DNA from 3 places in the Allobosea sp. 10L422 genome. Region 3 is predicted to be linked to each of the others. Evidence: riboswitches for the same ligand, from Rfam matches in the RefSeq annotation. Region 3 holds a riboswitch; each other region holds the start of a gene.
The links. Region 3 has a riboswitch for cobalamin ahead of AC1DEZ_RS12270 (ABC transporter substrate-binding protein). Riboswitches for the same ligand answer to the same signal wherever they lie in the genome.
Positions count from the first base shown of each region.

Region 1: linked by a shared signal. The riboswitch ahead of AC1DEZ_RS16710 (ribonucleoside-diphosphate reductase subunit alpha) and the one ahead of AC1DEZ_RS12270 (ABC transporter substrate-binding protein) in region 3 are both predicted to bind cobalamin.
Region 2: linked by a shared signal. The riboswitch ahead of AC1DEZ_RS20985 (TonB-dependent receptor plug domain-containing protein) and the one ahead of AC1DEZ_RS12270 (ABC transporter substrate-binding protein) in region 3 are both predicted to bind cobalamin.

Region 1 covers NZ_JBFTJI010000008.1:55,482-63,434, reverse strand. Annotated here, with positions in the region: gene AC1DEZ_RS16745 (BatD family protein) at 1-517, shown strand, start outside; gene AC1DEZ_RS16740 (DUF3302 domain-containing protein) at 504-764, shown strand; gene AC1DEZ_RS16735 (HlyD family secretion protein) at 761-1,702, shown strand; gene AC1DEZ_RS16730 (hypothetical protein) at 1,718-2,164, shown strand; gene AC1DEZ_RS16725 (hypothetical protein) at 2,276-2,515, opposite strand; gene AC1DEZ_RS16720 (isocitrate lyase) at 2,576-4,261, opposite strand; gene AC1DEZ_RS16715 (short-chain fatty acyl-CoA regulator family protein) at 4,395-5,813, shown strand; cobalamin riboswitch at 5,944-6,145, shown strand; gene AC1DEZ_RS16710 (ribonucleoside-diphosphate reductase subunit alpha) at 6,257-7,953, shown strand, end outside.
Region 2 covers NZ_JBFTJI010000012.1:30,518-38,470, forward strand. Annotated here, with positions in the region: gene napA (periplasmic nitrate reductase subunit alpha) at 1-222, shown strand, start outside; gene AC1DEZ_RS20975 (nitrate reductase cytochrome c-type subunit) at 189-692, shown strand; gene AC1DEZ_RS20980 (cytochrome c3 family protein) at 705-1,418, shown strand; gene AC1DEZ_RS20985 (TonB-dependent receptor plug domain-containing protein) at 1,555-3,495, opposite strand; cobalamin riboswitch at 3,619-3,818, opposite strand; gene AC1DEZ_RS20990 (Orn/Lys/Arg family decarboxylase) at 4,057-6,426, shown strand; gene AC1DEZ_RS20995 (GNAT family N-acetyltransferase) at 6,441-6,986, shown strand; gene AC1DEZ_RS21000 (hypothetical protein) at 7,296-7,628, shown strand; gene AC1DEZ_RS21005 (DUF6538 domain-containing protein) at 7,769-7,953, opposite strand, start outside.
Region 3 covers NZ_JBFTJI010000005.1:95,156-103,108, reverse strand. Annotated here, with positions in the region: gene AC1DEZ_RS12310 (succinylglutamate desuccinylase/aspartoacylase family protein) at 1-71, opposite strand, end outside; gene AC1DEZ_RS12305 (transporter substrate-binding domain-containing protein) at 254-1,036, opposite strand; gene AC1DEZ_RS12300 (amino acid ABC transporter ATP-binding protein) at 1,078-1,809, opposite strand; gene AC1DEZ_RS12295 (amino acid ABC transporter permease) at 1,796-2,446, opposite strand; gene AC1DEZ_RS12290 (amino acid ABC transporter permease) at 2,443-3,105, opposite strand; gene AC1DEZ_RS12285 (IclR family transcriptional regulator) at 3,232-4,029, shown strand; gene AC1DEZ_RS12280 ((R)-mandelonitrile lyase) at 4,185-4,580, shown strand; gene AC1DEZ_RS12275 (1-aminocyclopropane-1-carboxylate deaminase/D-cysteine desulfhydrase) at 4,605-5,609, shown strand; cobalamin riboswitch at 5,644-5,853, shown strand; gene AC1DEZ_RS12270 (ABC transporter substrate-binding protein) at 6,127-7,158, shown strand; gene AC1DEZ_RS12265 (FecCD family ABC transporter permease) at 7,155-7,953, shown strand, end outside.

The sequences.
Region 1 (7,953 bases), on a different contig from region 3:
GGTGACGGTCGCAGCGCCGGCGGGCCGTCCCGAAGTTCGCTTGGGTTGGACGTCGAGACCTCTATGGCTCGCAGCCGGCTTCATTCTCGCCGCACTCGCTCTTGGTTTGATCCTGCTGCGCGGGAGGTTGGCCGCGCTCTGGCAGCGGGCCGAACAGCGCCACCGCGCATCGGAAGGCGCGGCGCGACGGGAGCTGGCGCGTACAGCCAGGGCCGGAGATGCTTCAGCGACCTACTGCGCGCTCATTCAATGGCTCCAGCGTCTGCCGGCCGAACAGCAATTACATGCGCGTTCGACCGGCGAACTGGGCTCGGCCATCGCGTTGCTCGAGCGCAGCCTCTTCGGCGCAGGCCCGACCTGGGATCGCAAGATGGGGGAACGGCTGGCGGGTGCGGCAGTCGCCTTTCGCAAGCGGAGCGACGGCTCATTGCGAGGCTCCGGGAATTCACTGCCACCACTGAATCCAACTGCTTGGAGCGCGAGCATGAACAAAGCGTCCAGCGATGTCCGGCCTTGATCTCTTCGCCTGGATCGTCCTGATCGTGCTGGCCGCCAGCACGGTCTTCGTCATCGTCTTCATGGCGATGTGGCCCGGCATGGTCGCAAGACGACGCAACCATCCCTGGGCCGAGGCGGTGGCGATCGGCGGCTGGATCACGCTCTTCTTGGGCTTCGTGCTCTGGCCGGCCGTGCTGATCTGGGCCTATGTCGATATCCCCGCGAGGCCGGAGCGCGCATCCTCCGGAGCGGAGGCCGCGCGATGATCGTCGTCCTCCTCAACGCCTATCTCGCCCTGCTCTTCATCCTGGTGAAACTCAGGATCGTGCCCTTCAACTCCTTCTGGAAGGTCTCGCCTGTCCTTGTCTTTCTGCTGCTGCTCATCGGCCTTTTCATCCCGATGGGCTGGGGCGCGCCGCAGGGCAGCGTGCTTGTCGTCCGCAACTCCGTCGCGATCGTTCCCGATGTCGCCGGCGAGGTGATCGACGTTCCCGTTCAGGCCAATCAGCCGTTGAAGGCGGGCGACATCCTGTTCCGGATCGATCCGACGCCTTTCCAGTCGCAGGTCGACGCCATCCAGGCGCAGCTTTCGCTCCAGGAGACGCGCCTTGTCCAGATGACGCAATTGCAGAGCCAGGGCACCGGCCGCGCCTTCGATGTCGAGGAGCGCCAGGCCTCCGTGGCTCAGCTCCGGGCCCAGCTCGACGGCGCGAAATGGAATCTCGACAAGACGACAGTCCGCGCGCCGGCCGACGGTTATGTCACGAATGTCGCGTTGCGCAAGGGCGCTCGCGTCTCCAGCCTGCCGCTCTCGCCGGTCATGGCCTTCATCGACACGGCAGACACGATCACGGGGGTCGAGATCAACCAGGTCGATTCGCGCTATCTCGCGCCGGGCCAGCCGGTTGAGCTCACCTTCAAGATGACGCCGGGAACGGTCCAGGCCGGCAAGGTCGAGAGCATTCTGCAGGCCGTCTCGACCGGACAAGTCCAGACCTCGGGTGCCGCCGTTACGCCGAGCGCGATCAGGGCCGCTCCTTTCGTGGTGCGCGTGAAGCTCGACGACGAAGCCTTCGCCCGTTCTCTGCCGGCGGGCAGCACAGGCACGGCGGCGATCTTCACCGACCGCGTCAAGCCGGCCCATCTGATCCGCAAGGTCCTGCTGCGGCAGATCGCGATCACCAACTACATCAATCCATTCTGAAGCGAGGAGACCATGATGAAGCACGTTGCAAAAGCTCTTTCCCTGCTCGTGGCGATCCTGATGCTGGCGCTGCCGGCCAGCGCGCAGCAGGGCAATCTTGGCCCGGCGACGGGCAGGGTCCATATCGAGCAAGTCCAGGTCGCGTTCATCGGCTCTGGCCAGGTGGGTGGCGGCACGCTCAACTTCCGCAAGCGGAATTACGGCATCACTGTCGGAGGCCTCGGCGTCGGCGGCATCGGCGCATCGAAGCTGACGGCGAACGGAACCGTCTATGGGCTGACCCGGCTCGACGACTTCCCGGGCGCCTATCTCCAGCTGCGTGAAGGCTGGGCGCTTGGCGGCCAGGGGCGCGGCACGCTCTGGCTGCGAAACGACAAGGGCGTGACCCTGAAGCTGGCCACCCGCCGCAAGGGGCTGCAGCTTTCGCTGGGCGCGGACGGCGTGCTGATCGGCTTCAAATAACGAGAAAACCCGCGCAGATCAGGGTCTGCGCGGGCCGACTTCCCGGATCGACCTCCGCACCGAATGCGGGGTGGCCGGGCGTCCTCGCCTCGGCCTCGTCGGCGGTCTTCCTCAGCCCTGAGCCGGTGCCGGCGCCGCGGGAGCGCGCACCAGCGGCACCATCTGGTCGCCCCAGTTGCCGCTGCCGTCATGAAAGCGGGAGGCGCGCACCAGCTCGATCGAAATGCCCGCCTCGACCGCGCGTTGGACGGCCTCATTGAGGCGGTGAACCGCATCCGCAAGGCGGTGGATGGCGCGATCCTCGGTGGAAAGTTCGGCCTTCGGGACGATCTTGAATTCCGGCTGGGACATGACGGCCTCCCTCTGGTTGATGGGGCAGAAGCCGGCGCGGGAGCGCGCCGGCCGATTGGATCAGGCGGCGGCGAACTGGTTCATGGTGTTGGCGTGGCCGCCCGCCTTCAGCGCGCGCTCGCCGGCGACCATTTCCTTGAAGCTGTCGCCGAGATCGGAGCCGACTTCGTGCTGGTGCTTCACCGCCGAGATCCCGCGCCGGATTTCCTCGCGCTGGACGGTGTTGACATAGGCCTTCATCCGGTCCGCCCCGAAATAGCCGCGGGAGAGCTCGTCGACGCTCTTCGCGGTGAGGTGGAAGGTCGGCAGCGTGATCAGGTTGTGGAAGACGCCGGCCTCGGCCGAGATATCGACCTGGAAGCGGGCGAGCCTTTCATCGGCCTCGCGCCCCAGTTCGCTGTCGTCGAAATCGGGGCCCATCAGCGCATTGTTGTCCGGGTAGTCCCCGGCCTTGATGCGATCGTCCTTCAGCCACTCGGCCCGGACCTGCTTGCGCAGGTTCAGCGTCCAGTTGAAGGAAGGCGAGTTGTTGTAGGCGAGCTTGGCGCTCGGTGCCGCCTTGCGGATCTCGGCCACCATCGAGGCGATCTCGTTGACGTTGGGCGTGTCGGTCTCGATCCAGAGCAGGTCGGCTCCGCCGTCGTTGATGAAGGCGATGCAGTCCTCGATGACGCGCGCGCGCCCCGAGCCTTCCTGGAACTGGAACAGGCCGTTGGGCAGCCGTGCCGGCTTGACGAGCTTGCCGTCCTTCCAGAGCGCGACGTCGCCGTCGCGCAGCGGCGCCTCGGCCGTCACCGGCTCGGTCTTGAGCCATTTCATATACTCCGCCGCGAGGTCGCCCGGCTGCTGGCTGACCGGGATCTTCTGGGTGAGGCCGGCGCCGAGACTGTCGGTGCGGGCGACGACGACGCCGTCGGTCACGCCGAGCTCCTCGAAGGCGAGGCGGCAGGCGCGCAGCTTCTCGATGAAGTCCTCGCGCGGCACCGTGACCTTGCCGTCCTGATGGCCGCACTGCTTGGCGTCGGAGACCTGGTTCTCGATCTGCAGGCATGAGGCCCCGGCCCTGATCAGCTCTTTCGCGAGCAGATAGGTCGCATGCTCGTTGCCGAAGCCGGCATCGATATCGGCGATGATCGGCACGACATGGGTCTCGAACGCGTCGATGGCCGCGATCGCCTCGGCCTCGGCCTTGGCGTCGCCCGCCTCCCGCGCCGTCTTCAGCGCACGGAACAGGTCGTTCAGCGCGACCTCGTCGGCCTGGCGCAGCGAGACATAGATCTCCTCGATCAGGTCGGCGACCGCCGTCTTCTCATGCATGGATTGGTCCGGCAGGTGGCCGAAGCGGTTGCGCAGGCCGGCGATCATCCAGCCGGAGAGATAGACATACGCGCCCTTGGCCGTGCCGCGCAGCCGCTTGACCGACTTGATCATCTGCTGGGCGTGGAATCCCGACCAGCAGCCAAGCGATTGCGTGAATTGCGATGGGTCGGCGTCGTAGATCGCCATGTCGCGGCGAACCACGCTCGCCATGGCGCGGGCGATGTCGAGATGCGTGTCGAAGCTGTTCTGCTGCCGCAACTGCACGATGTCATCCACCGCGACGCCGCCGGGGCCGAAGCCGGAGGGATAGCGGGCGAGAAGCTCGGCCCTCAGTTCCGAATAGGTTTTGCGCGGAGCCGCCTGCGCCTTGGCGGCGGTGTTCGTCCCGCGATGTCCGGCGACTGGGTCGAAACCGATCACATCCATTGCGAAAGCCCTCTCGTTTGATAAGAATAACTCACACAATATTCGCTATTGCTGCGGCGCAAAATGACTGAAAATGTGAAATAATGCGAATGGCATAGGACGTGTTTGCGAATTTTGCGAATGGAACTTGCCTATGAAGAAGGTCTTTGCGGGCGTCCGCCTCAAGCGCCTGCGCGAAGAGCGCGGCTTGACCCAGCTTGCGCTCGCTCAGGCGCTCGAGGTGTCGCCGAGCTATCTCAACCAGATCGAGAAGAATCTGCGCCCGCTGACCGTCCAGGTGCTGCTGAAGATCAACGCGGTCTTCGGCGTCGACGTCCAGCTCTTCTCGGAAGGGGATGAGGCGCGGATGGTCGCCGACCTGCGCGAGGTCTTCGCCGATCCGGCCAATGGCGATTCCGTGAGTGTCAGCGAGATCCGCGAGGTGGTGGAGAACATGCCCGCGCTCGGCCGGGCGGTCGTCGCGCTGCATCGGCGCTACCGCAACGCGCTGGAGCGGGCCGATGCGATGGCGGGCGAACTCGGGCTCGGCAGCGGCGGCGAGGCGACCTTCCGGGCGCTGATGCCGCATGAGCAGGTGCGGGACTTCTTCTACGCGCACCACAATCATTTTTCCGAACTCGACGAAGCGGCGGAGCGCATCTTCGAAACGGCGGATTTGAAGGTCGGGCAGGTGGCGGAGGGGCTAGCCCGCCGCCTCGATCGCCGGCATGGCGTCCGTATCCAGCTCTCCAATGACATGGCGGGGCAGGCCCAGCGGCGCTATGACCCGAAGGAGCGCCGGCTTCACCTTTCGGCTCTCCTCGATCCCGGACAGCGCGCCTTCCAGATAGCCACGCAGATCGGCTTCCTGGAAATGGAGGAGGCGATAGGGCGGCTGGCCGAGGAGGCTGCGGCCGGGGCGGCGGAGGTGCACGCGCTCGCCCGCATTGGCCTCGCCAATCACTTCGCCGCGGCGCTGCTCATGCCCTATCGCACCTTCCTCGATGCAGCGGAGGCCGAGCGCTACGATATCGACCGCCTCGCCCGGCGTTTCGGCGTCGGCTTCGAATCCGTCTGCCACCGCCTGTCGTCGCTGCAGCGGCCGGGGGCGCCGGGCGTGCCGTTCTTTTTTGTCCGGGTCGACCGGGCCGGCAATATCTCCAAGCGGCAATCCGCGACCGATTTCCACTTCTCGCGGGTAGGCGGAACCTGTCCGCTCTGGAACGTCTACGAAGCCTTCGCGCAGCCCGGGCGCATTCTGACGCAGACTGCGCAGATGCCGGACGGGCGGACCTATCTCTGGATCGCCCGCACCGTGAACGACGCGGTTGGCGGCTACGGCGACATCGGCAAGACCTTCTCGATCGGGCTTGGCTGCGATATCCGCCATGCGAGCCGCCTCGTCTATTCGAAGGGCCTCGATCTGGGCGACCCGAGCGCGGCGACGCCGATCGGCGCCGGCTGCAAGGTCTGCGAACGCTCGAACTGCCCGCAGCGGGCTTTCCCGCCGATCGGCAAGCCGCTCGCCATCGACGAGCGCATGCACGGCTTCGTGCCGTACAACGCCGTGTAAGGCCTTTCATACTGGGCGTGGCGAGGCCTTGGGCTCGCGTTGCGGTATGCCTGCCGGGCCGACGGTGGCGATGATCGAAGGCGCCGAATGAAGGGCATAGCGACCTATTGACACCGGAACAGCGTTGGCCACTAGATCTGGTGGTCGATGGTCTCTCGAATCGCAAGATCGAGAGCTAAGAGGGAAGCCGGTGCGAAGCCGGCGCTGCCCCCGCAACTGTAAGCGGCGAGTTCACGTCCACGATTGAGTCACTGAGACCGCAAGGTCTTGGGAAGACGGGACGAGAGCGCTGACCCGCGAGCCAGGAGACCTGCCGCGACACCATGAACGTCCACGGGCGGGGTGTCCCGGTGGTGCGCTTGGCAGGTCGCGGCCTTGTGGTGCCGCGCGCCTTCTCGACGCAACCGCTCTGGCCTTTGCCCCCAACATTTGGGGTTGATGCCATGTCTCTTTCTCTTGAAGCCGAGCGGCCGGTTGCCGTTTCTCCGGCCGCCGATCCTGTGGTGGCCAAGGCCGCGGCTAGCGAACCCGGCTACCAGGTCATTCGCCGCAACGGCGCAGTGACGCCGTTCGACCCTTCGAAAATCTCGGTCGCGCTGACCAAGGCGTTCCTGGCGGTCGAGGGATCGAACGCCGCCGCTTCGCGTCGCATCCACGAAGCCGTCGCGGAAATGACCGACCAGGTCGTCGCCGGGCTGACCCGTCGCGCCGCGAACGGCCGCACCTTCCATATCGAGGACGTCCAGGATCAGGTGGAGCTCGCGCTGATGCGCGGCGAGCACCACAAGGTCGCTCGCGCCTATGTGCTCTATCGTGAGGAACGCGCGCGCGAGCGAGCCAAGGCGCTGTCTGAAGCGAAGCCTGCTAAGTCGGCCGCACCAGCCTTCCGAATGAAGCTGGCCGATGGCGCGATGGTGCCGCTGGATTCTGCTCGCCTCGACAAGGTGGTGCGCGAGGCCTGCGCCGGTCTCGATGGTGTCGCGGCCGAGCCGATCCTGACGGAAACCCGCCGCAACCTCTATGACGGCATTTCGCTCGACGAGCTGGCGCTGGCGCCGATCCTAGCTGCCCGCACGTTGATCGAGAGCGAGCCGAACTACGCCAAGGTCTCGGCCCGCCTGCTGCTCGACAAACTGCGCCGCGAGGCGCTCACCTTCGTCCAGGGTCATACCGAGCAGGCGACGCAGGAAGAGATGGCCGCCGGCTACGGCGACTATTTCGCGGCCTACCTCAAGACCGGCATCGAGAACGAACTGATCGATCCCGAGCTCGGCCGCTTCGACATTGTCCGTATCGCTACGGCGCTGAAGCCGGAGCGCGACCTGCAATTCGACTACCTCGGCTTCCAGACGCTTTACGACCGCTACTTCCTGCATGTCCGTGGCAACCGCTTCGAGCTGCCGCAGGCCTTCTTTATGCGCGTCGCCATGGGCCTCGCCATCCGCGAGATCGACCGGGAAGCGCGGGCGATCGAGTTCTACGACCTGCTGTCGTCCTTCGATTTCATGGCCTCGACGCCGACCCTGTTCAATTCGGGCACGCTGCGTCCGCAACTCTCCTCCTGCTTCCTGACCACGGTCGCCGACGACCTCGACGGCATCTTCAAGGCAGTGAAGGACAACGCCCTGCTCGCCAAATATTCCGGCGGGCTCGGCAATGACTGGACGCCGGTGCGGGGCTTGGGCGCCCATATCAAGGGCACCAATGGCGAGAGCCAGGGCGTCGTACCGTTCCTCAAGGTTGCCAACGATACAGCCATCGCGGTCAACCAGGGCGGCAAGCGCAAGGGCGCGGTCTGCGCCTATCTCGAGACCTGGCATGTCGATATCGAGGAGTTCCTCGACCTCCGCAAGAACACCGGCGACGACCGCCGCCGCACCCATGACATGAACACGGCGAACTGGATTCCCGACCTGTTCATGCAGCGCGTCGAGGCGGGCGGCGACTGGACGCTGTTCTCGCCCGACGAGGTGCCGGACCTGCACGATCTCTATGGCAAGCCGTTCCGGGAAGCCTACGAGACCTATGAGGCGAAGGCCGCCCGCGGCGAGCTGCGTGTCCATAAGAAGTTGAAGGCCGTCGATCTCTGGCGACGCATGCTGACCATGCTGTTCGAGACCGGCCATCCCTGGATCACCTT
Region 2 (7,953 bases), on a different contig from region 3:
CTCAACCAGGGCGCCGAGATCACGGTGATCTCGCGCCGCGGCGAGATGCGCACCCGTGTCGAGACGCGCGGGCGTAACCGTATGCCGCCCGGCGTGGTCTTCGTGCCCTGGTTCGACGCCAGCCAGCTCATCAACAAGACGACGCTCGACGCCACCGATCCCATCTCCAAGCAGACGGATTTCAAGAAATGCGCGGTCAAGATCGTACCGGTCTCGGGCTGATGCGCTCGCGGACCTTCCTCGGGGCCGCCATGGCGGCGGGCCTCGTCCTCGCCTTCGGCGCCGCCTTCTCGCAGGAGGGGGCGCCGGTGAAGATCGTGCCGCGGCTGACTGGAACGGCCGACCCGATGGCGCTCGAACGGGTGCCGGCGCTGGGCCGGCCGATCGTCGACGACGTCAGGCGCATGCGGAACTATCCGGAGCAGCCGCCGGTGATCCCGCATTCGATCGACGGCTACCAGCTTACTCTCAACACCAACCGCTGCATGGACTGCCACAAGCGTGAGTTCACCGAGGGCTCGGGCGCGCCGATGATCAGCATCACCCATTTCCAGGATCGCGACGGGCAGGTGCTCTCCGACGTGACGCCGCGGCGCTATTTCTGCACCGCTTGCCATGTCCAGCAGACCGATGTCGCGCCGCTCGTCCAGAACCGGTTCCAGGACGCCAAAGACGTCGGCCGGAAGCCTTAGGCGGGACGGATCATGGCCAGACTCAAATCCTTCTGTCTCTGGTGCTGGAGCGTCGTCGTGCGCTTCTGGCGCATCATCAGCCGGCCGAGCGCCTATCTGCCGCTCGGCTTCCTGACCCTCGGCGGCTTTGTCGGGGGCGTGCTCTTCTGGGGTGGCTTCAACACCGCGCTGGAGATCACCAACACCGAGAAGTTCTGCACCTCCTGCCACGAGATGCGCGACAACGTCTATCAGGAGCTGCAATCGACGGTGCATTTCTCGAACCGCTCGGGCGTGCGCGCGACCTGCCCGGACTGCCATGTGCCGCATAACTGGACGGACAAGATCGCCCGCAAGATGCAGGCCTCCAAGGAGGTCTGGGGCAAGATCTTCGGCACGATCTCGACGCGCGAGAAGTTCCTCAATCACCGGCTCGAGCTCGCCAAGCACGAATGGGCGCGGCTCAAGGCGAACGACTCGCTCGAATGCCGCAACTGCCATTCCTCGGTCGCGATGGACTTCACCAAACAGACGCGCCGTGCGGCCGAGATCCACAGCCGCTTCCTGGTGACCGGCGAGAAGACCTGCATCGACTGCCACAAGGGCATCGCCCATCTGCTGCCGGACATGACCGGCATCGAGCCGGGCTGGAAGGACGCGCCCGAGCTGCAGGGCAAGGGCAGCGCCTCCTGGCACGGGCCTGAATGGGCCGTGCGGACCTATCTGGCGGAGATGGAGAAGCGCTGAATCGACCGGCGCATTCGCGGCAGCCCGCGCCGGGCGTGGCGGTCGCGCGTGTCATCGTCCGGCGCAACGCCGATTGCCATGGCGGCGGAGGCCGTCATGGCAACGCCACGAAAATCGCGCGGGGCGCGGGGCGCGCTCAGCCGCCGATGGCCACCTTGATGCCGCCGAAGGCACCGAGGCCCGGAACCAGGAAGCCGACGGGGTTCTCCCAGCGCTTATCGAAGAGATTGTCGATGCGGCCGAACACGGTGACCTTGTCGGTCGCCTTGTATTCGGCCGCGAGATTGACCAGCGTCGCGCCCTTCGCGTTCATTCGGGCGACCGAGAAGTCGCGATTGCCGTCCACCCAGGAGCCGACGTAGAGCAGCGTCGCCGAGAGCGTGAGCTTGTCGGTCGGCGTCCATGTCGCGGTTGCGCTCGCCTTGTGTCGCGGCCGGCGCAGCAGCTCCTGTCGCGCGATCTCGTCCTTGGCGAGGGTGAAGGTGTAGTCGGCGCGGATGCGGAATTGCGGCGAAATCTCCAGCGCGGCGAAGGCCTCGACGCCCTTGGTTCTGGCCTTTCCGACATTCGCATAGGAATCGAAGGTGGCGTTGGTGACGATCAGGTTGTCGATGTCGTTCTGGAACCACGTCGCACCGAACTGCAGCTTCCGGTCGAAAAGCGGCTGCTCGAAGCCGGCATCCCAGCCGCGGCTTTCTTCCGGATTCAGGTTCGGATTGCCATGGAAATTGAACCCGGGGCGATAGTCGACGAAGAGCTCGTTGAGCGTCGGCGCCTTGAAACCGGTGCCGTAGCTCGCCTTCAGCTTGGTCTCGGTGCCGGGGATGATCAGCGCCGGGGCGATGCGGTAGGTGGTGTGGCCGCCATAGCTGTCGTCGTCGTCGCGTCGGATATTGGCCACCAGAAAGAAGCGGTCCTGGATATTGCCCTGATATTCGAGGAAGCCAGCCTTGTTGCCGTTGGAGGCGACGAGGCCCGTATCCAGGCGCTCGCGCTCGTATTGCAGGCCCATGAGCAGGTTGTGGCCCTTGGCGATCTCGAAATTGCCGCGCCAGTCGAGCTTGGTGCGCTCGCCCAGATTCTCGTTGGGCAGGCCGAGGATGCCGGTCGTTCCGTTCGCCGTCCGCGTTGCCCGGTCCTGGTTGGTGTAGGAGACGCCGAAGGTGTTGACGAAGCGCCCGCCGAACGGGTCCCAGACGACCTCGCCGCGGGTGAAGGCCTGGGCGTAGTTCTGCAGCGAGCGATAGGGCGCAGGCCGGCTCGGGAAGCCGGTGTCGCTGGTGAAACGCAGCTGCCCGTCTTGATAGCGGCCGATCCAGTTGAGTGTCAGCGTGTCGCTGAGCGCAACGCCGACGCGGCCTGAATAGTTGTAATTGTCGAAGGCATTGGGGTTGATGCGCCGGCCCGGCGGGACAAGGTTCGGTGGCGTCACATCGGTCGCGTCCGAGCGGAAGTGGGCGGCGTTGAAGGCGTAGTTGAAGCGGTCGTCGCCGCCGCTGAAGCCCGCAGACTGGTTGAATGTGCCGTGAGAGCCGGCCTCGACGCGTGCCGTTGCCTTTGGTGGACCCTCGCCGCGCTTCGTCGTGATCGAGATCACGCCGCCGAGCGCGTTGGCCCCATAGAGGCCGCTCTGCGGGCCGCGCAGCACCTCGATGCGCTCGATATCGTCCGTCAGCATCGAGCCGAAATCGAAGGAGCGATTGGGAGTCGCGGGGTCGTTGGCCTCGATTCCGTCGATGAGCACCTTGACGTGGTTCGAGTTGGTGCCGCGCATGAAGACCGAGGTCTGCCCGCCCGGCCCGCCGGTCTGCACGATGTTCATGCCGGGCACCGTCGCGAGCGCCTGCGGCAGGGTGCGGCGCTGCTGCTGCTCGATCTCCTTCGCAGTGATGACGGTGACGGAGCTCGCGATCTCGCGCGCCGGGGTCGGCGTCCCCGTGGCGCTGACCACGATCTCGTCGAGCGCGACCGGGCCGGCGTCGCTTTGCGCCAGGGCAGGGGCAGAGCAGGCGAGGGCGAGAAGGGAGGCGGAAAGCAGCAGGCGGCCGCGTCCTGCGGCTGGAGAGAAGACGTTCACGATGGAGACCTCGGGCGGTTGACGTCAGTGGCACGTCACCGCGAACGCGATCTCCCATCGGCCGCGCGGGAGGCGGCAAACAGTCTAATCAGCGATCGGCGCACCCCGTCCGAACGTGTTCGCGTGTGACCACGGTTGACGGCAGGTCTCCTGGCTCGCGGGTCGGTGCCTTCACGCCGCCTTCCCAGGTCCGAGGTCCCAGTGGCGTCTGGCGAAAGGCTCGCCGCTTACAGTTGCGGGGGCAGCCGCGGCATGGGGCAGAAATTCGCCCGCACCGCGTTCCCTTTTGATCCCGTGAAGGAACCGTCGCGGCGACGATTAGGGCGGAAATGCGGCCGCGTCAAACCGGCTTGGCGCTGCAGCGACAGCAGACCACCATCTGCTACAGTCCCCGGCGAGACGGGATCGGGCCAGCCGACGTTCCGGCCGGGGCTGCGCATCTTTGGCCTGAATTCCGGGGAAAGATGGGGCACCGGGACCTCGCTGATGCAGTTGCATCGTTGGTCGCCGGATTGTCGCAAGACTCACTCAGTGTCGTAAGTTCACGCCAGCGGAGACGGCATGGATTATTTCAGGCGCTTCACCTTTCTGTTCGCGACGCCGAATTTCGATGCCGAGGATCTCGAAGGGATCCGCTTCAACCAAATCATCGAGGAGATCGAGCGCTCGGGCTTCGAGGTCGTCAAGGCGCGCAAGCTCGAAGATGCCGAGATCGCGGTCCAGACCGATGCCGCCATCGGCTGCATGGTGGTCGACTGGGGCAAGAAGGGTCTTGAGGGCAAGACTGCCGCGCTGATCAATCTGATGCGCCGGCGCGGCCTCGATTTTCCGATCATCCTGCTCATCCGCCGCAAGCGCTTCGAGGACGTACCGGTCGAGGTGCTCGATTTCATCGACGGCTATATCTTCCTCTCGGAGGAGACCCCGCCCTTCATCGCCAAGAGCCTGATCAGCCGTCTCAAGCAATATGCCGAGACGCTGAAGACGCCGTTCTTCGGCGCGCTCGTCGATTATGCCGAGGAAGGCAACCATCTCTGGACCTGCCCGGGACACAATGGCGGCGTCTTCTACAGCCGTAGCCCGATCGGACGCGTCTTCATGGAGCATCTCGGCGAGGCTGTGTTCCGCGACGACCTCGACAATTCCGTGCTCGATCTCGGCGACCTGCTGACCCATGAGGGGCCGGCCCTGAAGGCGCAGAAGGAAGCGGCGCAAATTTTCGGGGCGGAGAAGACCTATTTCGTCCTGAACGGCACCTCGACCTCCAACAAGGTCGCGCTCGCCGCGCTGGTTTCGGACGGCGACCTCGTGCTGTTCGACCGGAACAACCACAAGGCGGCTCATCACGGCGCGCTGCTGATCGCCGGGGGCATTCCGGTCTATATCCCGACCGCGCGCAACGCCTGGGGGCTGATCGGCCCGATGCTCTGGGAGAGCTTCGACGAGGAGGCGCTGCGCGAGCGCATCCGCACCAATCCGCTTATCAAGGACCCGGACGCCTGGAGGAAGCCGCGCCCGTTCCGGGTCGCAGTGGTGGAACAGTGCACCTATGACGGCACGATCCACAGCGCGCAGATGATCCTCGACCGGATCGGCCACCTCTGCGACTACATCCTCTTCGACGAAGCCTGGGCCGGCTTCATGAAGTTCCATCCGCTCTATGCGGGCCGCTTCGCCATGGGCCTCTCCGGCCTCGGCCCGGAGTCCCCCGGCATCATCGCGACCCAGTCGACGCACAAGCAGCTCGCGAGCTTCAGCCAGGCGTCCCAGATCCACATGAAGGATCGGCATATCAGGGGCCAGAAGCGGCGCGTCGAGCACCGGCGCTTCAACGAGAGCTTCATGCAATATGCCTCGACCTCGCCGTTCTATCCGCTGTTCGCCTCGCTCGACGTCGGCGCGCAGATGATGAAGGGCCGTTCCGGAGAGGTGCTCTGGGACGACACGATCCGGCTCGGCATCGAGCTCCGCAAGAAGATCCGGGCGGTCAGGCGCGAATTCGAGGAGAAGGAGACGAGGCCCGAGCGGCGCTGGTTCTTCGAGCCCTTCGTGCCGGATCGGGTCAGCATCGCCGACGCCTCGCGCGAGGGCGCCGTCCATGATGTCGCCTGGGAAATGGTCGCGACCGACCAGCTCGCAAGCAATCCGGCCTATTGGCAGCTCGCGCCCCATGCGAGTTGGCACGGCTTCACGCGGATGGAGTCGGGCTTCGCCATGACCGACCCCAACAAGCTGACCCTGTTGACGCCTGGCTTCGACCGCGAGAGCGGGACCTATGCCGAGCACGGCATTCCCGCACCGGTCGTCGCGCAGTTCCTGCGCGAGAACCGGATCGTCGCCGAGAAGAACGACCTGAATTCGCTCCTCTTTCTGCTGACGCCGGGCGTCGAGGCGAGCAAGGCCGGCACGCTGATCAGCGGTCTCGTCGCCTTCAAGAAGCTGCATGACGACAACGCGCTGCTCGAGGAGGCCATCCCCGAGTTCTCCCGCCGCCGGCCGGGCCGCTATGCCGGCGTGCGGCTGCGCGATCTCTGCGGCGAGATGCACCGCTTCTTCCGCGACCATGACGTCAGCGGGCTGCAGAACCGGCAGTTCTCGCCCGAGCATCTGCCGGAGATGGCGATGTCGCCGCATGACGCGGCGCGCTGCCTTGTGCGCAACGATGTCGACTACCTGCCGATCGGGGCCATCGAAAACCGCATCGCGGTGACGCCTTTCGTCGTCTATCCGCCGGGCATCGCCACCATCGTCCCGGGCGAAAGGCTTTGCGCGCGGGCCAAGCCGATGATCGACTACCTCAAGATGTTCGAGGCGAGCTTCAACGCCTTTCCCGGCTTCGATGTCGAGATTCAGGGCATCTATCGCGAGGTCGATGCCGCCGGCCAGGTGCGCCTCCACACCTATGTCGTCAGCGAGCAGGCCCAGGGCTGAGGTCGCGACAAACCATGGAGAGCGACCTCCCCATCCTCATCCGCCCGTCGCGCGATACCGATGTCGAGCCGATGCTGGCGATCTATCGCCGGCATATCCGCCGCGGCATCGAGGCCGGCGTCGAGGATACCGGCACGCCGGAGCCCGACGATCTGCGCGACCGGCGCAAGAACCTGCGCAACCGCCGGCTGCCGCATCTGGTGGCGACGCGGGGCGGCGACGTCGTCGGCTATGCCTATGTCGTGCTGTTTCGCAAACGCCCGGCCTACCGCTTCACGGTGAAGCATTCGATCTACGTCCATCACGAACATCTCGGCCGCGGCGTCGGGCGGCTGCTGATGCAGGCCCTTATCGACGCCTGCGCCGCCGCCGGGTTCCGCCAGATGATCGGCTATATCGACGCCGAGAACACGGCGTCGTTGACGCTGCACGAGCGCTTCGGCTTCGCCCGCGTCGGCCTGCTGCCGGCGGTCGCCTATCGCTATGGCAAATGGTCCGACAGCGTCATGGTTCAAAGGTCGCTCGGTGCGGGCGCTACGCAGCCTATCCCGCCGGGTTGAGCCTGCCGCTCGACACCGCGCAGGACCGAAGGCGCATCATCGAGACCTGGCAGCCGGTACGGAGCGTCCGCCTCGAGCGATTTTCCGGAGCATCCATATGAGACAGGTCAAATGTGCACCGCCGCAGCGCCGTGCGTCGCAGACGCGGATTGCGGTTCCCGGGAAAATCGGGACAAGAAGACGGTACGCTGAATCGCCAGATCGCCTGATCGCAGACTCCGATGATCTGGCGGAGAACCGGGCAATCTAGGCTCAGGACCTGCCAATTTGGATCGATCTGTGATTCACGGTGTCCGGGAGGATGCTGTGATGGATGATTTTTTTCTGCTGTGCGAGCGTCAGATGGCGCAGATGGAGGCGTATTTTCCGCTCTCGCATGGCGTGCCACGGGTGGATGACCGGCGCGTGGTGAGCGGCATCGTCTACGTGATCCGCAACGCCATTGACGCGGTTGTGCGCGAGGCGGTTGCCGGTGTGATCCTTTGCAGCCTCCTTGCTGCCGTTAGCGTCTCGATAGAGCTTGCAAGGAAGCGAGCCGACAGTTTCGGCAATCAGGCGCACGGCCTGAAGAACTGCGGGAACCTTGAGGGCGGTATGCGCAGTAACCGAAACACCAGAAGCAGTCGGCAGCGCGCCGAATAGCTCAGCCACGACGGGATCAGAAAGGGGAATCGACTTCCTCTCAAATCCGAAACGAAGCGACTTCTTTACGCTGCCGACTAACTCGCGGAACACAACTCGACCTTCACCAACTCAACGGCGAAGATTCTGACACATGAATGTCAGTTCATCAAGATCGAAAGCCTATAATAGGTATAATATCCTATATAATTTTCCGATGTGCGCATGCCGCTATAGAGCGCGATGAGCATCGCCCAACGCTTTTCAGTTAGCTTCGGCGACGGATCGAACAGGGGCGCGGCGAGTATCTTCTGGAGGTCGGCTTCGCGAAAATAGTCGCGGTCCT
Region 3 (7,953 bases):
TCCCGGTCGAGATCGACGGTGAGGAAGGCGCTGGAGGGGCGCGGGTTCGGCTTGGGGCGGGAGCTGGTCATGGCGGGCTCGATGGGACGTGGCTTGGGAGCCCTCTCCGGCAAAGGAAGGGCGAGACGAGCCGTCATGCTCGGGCTTGCCCCGAGCATCTCCGGCAGAAGAAGGCTCCCGACCAGCGCCTTCTGGTCAGGAGATTCTCGGGTCTGCGCTACGCTTCGCCCGAGAATGACGGATGTGGCTCCGACTAGAGCGTCGGCAGCGGGTCCATCGGCATATCCAGATACTTGCGATGGAGCCGGTCCAGCTCGCCGTTCATGGAATTGAAGAAGATGAAGCCGTCGAGCCAGCGCACGAGATTATGCTGGTCCATCTGCACGCCCATATGCGCCGGGCTGCGGCGGATGACGAATTTCCGCTCGAACTCCTTGTTCGGGTTCTGCTTGGCGAGCGCCTGCGCCACGATCGAGTTCGTGGCGAGCAGATCGGCCTGGCCGGTGATATAGGCCGCCGCTGCCGTGGCATCGTCCTCGGTCCGCATCAGGCTGGCCTTGGGCGCCGCTGCCGAGATGGCGAGCTCCTGCGTCGTGCCCTTGGCGGCGGCGACACGCGCGGAGCCGATCGTCTCCGGGCTGCTCACCGTCGAATTCTTGGCGCCGTAGACCGCCAGGAAGGTGTTGGCGTAGGGCGCCGTGAACTGGATCTGCCGGGCGCGCTCAGGGGTCAGGCCCATCACCGAGATGACGATGTCGACCTTGTCGGTCATCAGGAATGGGATGCGGTTGGCGCCGGTGATCTGCTGCATCTCCAGCTTCACACCGAGACCTTTGGCGACCATTTCGGCCATCTCGATGTCGAAGCCGATCGGCTTGCGGTCGGCATCCTGGGCGCCGAAGGGCGGCGCGTCGAGCGGTACACCGATGCGCACCACGCCCTTGGACAGGATGTCCTGAAGCTTGTCGGCCTTGGCCTCCGCCGCACCGAAGGCTGCGACCGCCAGGGCGGCTAAACCTGCGAACAATGAACGCATCGTCTTTTCTCCCCTCGTTGATGTCGGTTTTTGGTTCCGCCTCAGTGCAGGACAGCGCTGAGGAAGGTCTGGAGTTCCGGCGTCTTCGGCTCAGCCAGCACGGCAGCGGCCGGGCCCTGCTCGTGGATACGCCCCTCATGCATGAAGACGACGCGCGAGCCGAAGCGGCGGGCGAAACCCATTTCATGCGTCACCAGGATCATGGTCATGCCTTCCTGCGCGACGGATTCGAGGACCTTGAGCACCTCGCCGGTCAGTTCGGGATCGAGGGCGGAGGTGACCTCGTCGAACAGCATCAGCTTCGGCCGCATGGCGAGCGAGCGAGCGATGGCGACGCGCTGCTGCTGGCCGCCGGAAAGCTGCGAGGGATAGGCGTCGAGCTTGTCGGCAAGACCGACACGGGCAAGCACCTCGCGCGCCACCTCGCGGGCGGCCTGCGGCGCCTGCTTCTTCACCACCCGTGGCGCCAAGGTGATGTTGTCGCAGACCGAGAGATGCGGGAACAGGTTGAAGCTCTGGAAGACGATGCCGACCTCCTGGCGCAGCTTGCGCAGATTGGTCTTGGGATCGTTGACTTGCGTGCCGTCGACACGGATGACGCCGGCCTGCACCGGCTCCAGCCCGTTGATGCAGCGGAGCATCGTGCTCTTGCCCGAGCCGGAGCGGCCGATCACGGCGATGATCTCGCCCTTGGCGACGTCGAGCGTCACATCCTTCAGCACCTGGACGGCACCGTAACTCTTGTTGATCCCATGGATTTCAACGAGCGACATCGAGCTTCCGCTCGATCGAGCGGCTCCATTGCGTGAGGGGGAAGCACATCGCGAAATAGATCGCGGCGACGGTGATGTAGACGGCGAAGGGCTTGTAGGTGCCGGCCGCCGTGAGCTGTCCTTCGCGGGTGATCTCGACAAAGCCGATCACCGCGGCGAGCGAGGTGTTCTTGATCAGCTGGACGAGGAAACCGACCGTCGGCGGGATCGCCACCCGGACCGATTGCGGCACGATGATGTAGCGCAGCTGCTCCCAGAGCGAGAGCCCGAGCGAGGCACCGGCCTCCCACTGCGTCTTCGCAATCGAGACCAGTGCGCCGCGCCAGATCTCACCCAGGAAGGCGCTGCCATAGACCGAAAAGGCGGTCGCGGCGGCAATCCACGGATTGACCGAGATGCCGATCAGCGGCAAGCCGAAGAAGATCACGAACAGCCAGACCAGCAGCGGCGTGCCCTGGACGATGTGGATATAGGCCGCCGAAACCCAGCGCAGCGGCGCGAAGGGCAGGATGCGGGCGATGGCGATGAGGATGCCGATCAGCGAGGCGCCGATGAAGGCGGTGACGGTGAGCGCCAGCGTCCAGCGCGCCGCCGCGATCAGATACATCACATCGATGAGGCCGAATTCGCGGATCATCGCCTGACGAACGCCCAGTAGTAGATGCCCGCGAACAGGCCGCGGAAGGCAATCGCGAGCCCGAGATAGAGCACGCCGATGACGGTGTAGACCTCGAAGTCGCGGAAGGTGCGCGACTGCACGATCGAGGCCGCATGGAAGAGGTCCTCGACCGAGATCTGCGAGACGACGCTGGTCGCCAGCATCAGCAGCACGAACTGGCTGGCGAGCGCCGGGAACATCGCCTTCAGCGCCGGAAACATCACGACATAGCGGAAAACCTGCAGGCCGGAGAGACCGAGCGAATGGCCGGCTTCGACCTGCGCCTTGGGCACGGCCTCGAGCCCGGCGCGGACGATCTCGGTGGTATAGGCGCCGAGATTGACGACGAGCGCGATGATCGCGGCGGTGAAACCGTCGAGCCTCAGGCCGAAGCTGGGCAGGCCGAAGAAGATCAGGAAGAGCTGCACCAGCAGCGGCGTGTTGCGGATGATTTCGACATAGCTGCCGACGATCCGGCGCAGCCAGGCCGGGCCATAGACGCGGGCCGCCGCGCAGGCGATGCCGATGACGAGGCCGCCGATCATCGCCGCCGCCGAGAGGAGCAGCGTGACCCAGACGCCGGCGAGGATCGATTCCCAGGCCGCGAAAACATCGCGGAACTGCAGGCCATATTTCATGCCCGGCCGCCTTGCGGCTGTCTCGCAGCGTTGTTCGAACGCGCGATATGATCAGGCCACCGCACCATCCGCCTCCCCTTTACGAGGAGGCTAGGTTCGTTTCTTATTTGATGTCAAGCTTCATATATGAAACAGGAAGATATGAGCGACCTGCCCGACTCCGAGAACGGAGACAAAAGTTCCTACGCGGCGCCCGCGCTGGAGAAGGGGCTCGACATCCTCGAGCTCCTCGCCGAGGCGGGCGAGCCGCTCTCGACGCGTGAGATCGCCGAGCGCCTCGCCCGCTCGAAAAGCGAGATCTTCCGCATGGTCTTCGTGCTGCAGCAGCGCGGCTATCTCGCCCGCGAGGCCGGCACCGACCGCCTCGCCCTGTCACGCCGATTGTTCGACCTCGGCATCCGCACGCCGGGCGGGCGCCAGCTCACCTCGATCGTACTGCCGCTGATGGAGCGCTTCAGCGAGGATAGCGGGCAGGCCGCGCATCTCGTCGTGCTGAGCCGGGCGCAGACCGTGGTGCTCGCGACCACCTCCGGCCATCTCGACGCCAGCGTCATCGTGCGGCCGGGCTATGGAAGGCCGGCGCTCGACGCGAATTCGGGCCTGCTTATCCTCGCCTTCCAGAGCGAGACGCGGCGCCGGCAATTGATGAAGGAGGCCTCCGAGGCCGACCGCGACAAGCTGGAGAGCGACGAGACCAATCGCACCCTCGCGGAAATCCGCGCCACCGGACATCGCGTCGCGCCGAGCCGCGACATCATGGCGGTGACCGACATCGCCTGCCCGGTGATCGGCCCGAGCGGTCATGCCGAAGCGGCGATCCTCGTGCCCTGCCTGCAGCGGCACGGCATCGCGACCGATGAAGCGGCGATCCTGCTCGCGCTCAAGGCCTCCTGCCGGGAGGCGGGTTCGCAGCTCTCGCTCTGAGAAAGTCCCAATCGAGAACGCCGTTGCGACCAGCGCGAGAGGCCTTGACGGTCGCAGTCTTCGGGTGATCCCCTCCTGCCGAAACAATGGGCTTCGCGTGGCTGTCGACAGCACCGATTCCCGGTCGCCGCAGTTCAAACCATCAGGAGATCGTCATGGAGATCATGCGCGCGGGCTCGCGCCCATCCGGAAAAGGACCGGCCGACTGGTTCACCGGATCGGTCCGGATCGACCCGCTCTTCAATCCGCATGCGCCGGAGCGCGTGCAGGGCGCGAGCGTCACCTTCGAGCCGGGGGCGCGGACGGCCTGGCATACGCATCCCCTCGGCCAGACGCTGATCGTCGTCAGCGGGGTCGGCCGGGTGCAGCGCTGGGGCGGTCCGATCGAGGAGATCCGGCCCGGCGACGTTGTCTGGTTCCCGCCCGGCGAAAAGCACTGGCACGGCGCGGCGCCTTCGACCGGGATGACCCATATCGCCGTTCAGGAAGCCGAGAACGGCAAGGTCGTGGAGTGGCTGGAGCAGGTCTCCGACGACCAGTATGGCGGCTGATGGCCGGCATAGTGGGGCGAAACGATGAAGCCTGAGCTCTCCAGCCTCCTGCGCGAGGCCCGCCACGTTCTGCTCGACACTCCGACGCCGCTTCAGCGGCTGCACCGTTTCGAGGAGAAGCTCGCGCGGCCCGGCATCTACGCCAAGCGCGATGATCTGATGCCAATCGCGCTCGGCGGCAACAAGCTGCGGAGCCTTGAATACTGGCTGGGGGACGCGCTGCGGCAGAAGGCCGATATCCTCCTAGTAGGCGGCGGCGCCAGCTCCAATCTCTGCCGTCTGACGGCCGCGGCGGCTTCGCTCGTCGGGCTCGACTGCCTCGTCCTGCACAATGCGGCCGACACGCAGGAGAACCGCCAGGCCTCCTTCCTCAACCGGCTGTTCGGCGCGGAGTTGCGCTTCCTCGGACCGGTCGATGAAAGCCAGCGCAACGCGGCGCTTGCAGCGGCCGCCGCAGAACTCGCCCGGCAGGGCCGGACGCCCTACATCGTCGGCGATCCCGTGCTGGGCGCGATGGGTTATGTTCGGGCCGCCTTCGAGCTGCATGAGCAGTCGCAAGGTGAAGAAGCCCCGATCAAGCATGTCTTTCTTGCCGGCTCGATGGGGCCGACCGAGGCTGGCTTCCTCTTCGGCAACGCCCTGCTGGGGCACCCCTTCCGCATCCATCTCGTCAGCGTCGAGTATGCGCTGACGGAGCTGGCGGGGCGTGTCCGGGCGATCTACGAGGGCCTGCGGGAGCGGACGGGGCTCGACGTCGACTCGCTGGAGGCCGCGCCCCTGCATTATCACATGGGCTATCTCGGCGACGGCTGGGGCGCCCCGACTCCGGCCTCGGAAGCGGCCATCCTGAGCTTCGCGCGCACCGAGGGCATCCTGATCGAACATGTCTACACCGCGAAGACCTGCGCCTGCTTCCTCGAGCGGGTTGCCGATGGAGGGATTGCCGGCGGCGAGCCCGCTTGCGTGCTCCATACCGGCGGCACCGCCGCGCTCTTCTCGCAATTCAGCCTGTTCCGGACGCTGACCTAACGTCGTATCGCTTGACGGGCTTCGGCGCCGCTCTATGGTGCCGCTCGATCGAGGTTCTCCGGGTCACGCCCGGAGCTAAGAGGGAATTCGGTGAGGCGCTTCCCGCGCCAATGCCGAGGCTGCCCCCGCAACTGTAAGCGGCGAGCCCTCCGTCCATCGTCCACTGGCGCCCTGCGCCGGGAAGGCCGGGCGGATCAGGCGTCGACCCGTGAGCCAGGAGACCTGCCGCGATCGCAAGGCGTCTTTCGGGCGGGGTGTTCCGGAGGGGTGCGCGTCGGCGGCCGGCTCCAGAGCTGCGCCTTCCGGCCGTATCCATCGAAGCTCCCCCGCCTCATCTCGGGGAGCGATGAATTCCATGTCCATGATCTTCGGCCGGGCCGCCGCAAGGGCCGCGACACGCTTGACGCGTCCACGTCGTGCGACCTATGAGAAATGCAACATTGTTACATCTTGTGAACATCGCGCCGAAACCGCCCGGTTTCGCCGACGCGGTGCCCGCGTCAGCCCGGTTGCCCCCATGCGTCCCGCCTTTTCGCTGCTGCCCACCCTTTTCGCCGCCGCAGCCGGCCTTGTCCTGTTCGCCGCGCCGGTCGCCGCAGCGCCGACGCAATACCCGCTGACGCTGGAGAATTGCCGGGAGACCATCACCTTCAACGCACCGCCCAAGCGCGTGGTCGCGATCGGCCAGACCCAGACAGAGATTCTCTACGCGCTCGGCCTCGGAGACCGGGTGGTCGGCACCGCCGTCTGGTTCTCGCCGGTGGCCAAGCCCTATGAGGCCGTCAACGCCAAGGTGAAGCGCCTCGCCGACAATGATCCGAGCTTCGAGGCGGTGGTCGGGCAGGAGCCCGATCTCGTCACCGCGATGTTCGAATGGCATGTCGGGCCGAACGGCATCGTCGGCAAGCGCGACCAGTTCCACAAGGTGAAGGTGCCGACCTATGTCTCGCCGACCGATTGCGTCGGCAAGGACAATTCAGGCCCGGGTGACGGCGTGCGCACGCAGATGTTCTCGATGGAGCTGGTCTATCGCAACATCCGCGAGTTCGGGCAGATCTTCGATGTTTCCGACCGCGCAGAGAAGCTTGTCGCCGAACTGAAGGCGCGCGAGGACAAGGCGGTCGAGTCCGTCGCGAAGCTGAAAGCGCAGGATGTGCCCGTCGTCGTCTGGTTCTCCAGCAAGGACATCAAGGGCGACGGCTTCATGGCCGGTAGGAACGGCGTGCCCGCCTATATCCTGTCCAAGCTCGGGGCGCGCAACATCATCACCACCAATGAGGAATGGCCGCTGGTCGGCTGGGAGAGCATCGCCGCCGCCAACCCGGCCGTAATCGTCACCGTGAAGATGGACCGCCGCCGCTTCCCGGCTGATGACATCGAAAAGAAGCTCGCATTCCTGAAGACCGACCCCGTTGCCAGCAAGCTCGACGCGGTGACGAACAACCGCGTCGTGATCATCGACGTGGGCGCGACCCGCGCGGGGCTCGACACGGTCGATGGGATCGAGACGCTCGCCAAGGCGATCGCCAGCTTCGGCCTCACCCCTTGAGCCACGCCGCCCACGGCCCGAATTGGCCGGCGCGGATCGGCATCGCGCTCCTCTCGCTGGTGGCGCTTACCGTCTCGGTGGCGCTGGCGGTGACGATCGGCGAGATGGCGATCCCGTTCGATGTCGCGCTCAAGGCGCTCGGCAACGGATTGTTCGATCTCGGCCTGCCGGTCGGCGCGATCCAGCAGGGCGTCATCTTCGACTACCGCCTGAGCCGGGCGCTGATGGCGGGGCTATGCGGCGGGGCGCTGGCGCTTTCCGGCGTGATCCTGCAGGCGCTGCTGCGCAACCCGCTGGCCGAGCCCTATATCCTCGGCATCTCGGCCGGCGCCTCCACCGGCGCCGTCGCGGTGCTGATCCTCGGGGTCGGCATCGGCGGCATGGCGGTCAGCCTGTCGACCGGCGCCTTCATCGGCGCCTGCGCGGCGCTTGCCGTCGTCGCGCTGCTAGCGGCGGGGGCCGGCGGCGCGAGCGACCGCGTCATCCTGGCCGGCGTCGCCGCCTCGCAGCTTTTCAACGCCGCGACCGCAACCATCGTGACGACGCTCGCCAGCGCCGAGCAGGCGCGCGGCGTGATGTTCTGGCTGCTGGGCAATTTCGGCGGGGTGCGCTGGCCGGATCTGTGGATCGCGACCCCGGTTGCGCTGATCGGCTTCGGCATCTGCATGCTGCACGCCAAGGCGCTCGATGCCTTCGCGTTCGGCGCCGACGCCGCCGCCTCACTGGGCGTGGCGGTAATGCGCGTGAGGATCGTCCTGTTCGCAACGACCGCCGTGATGACCGCCGCGATGGTCA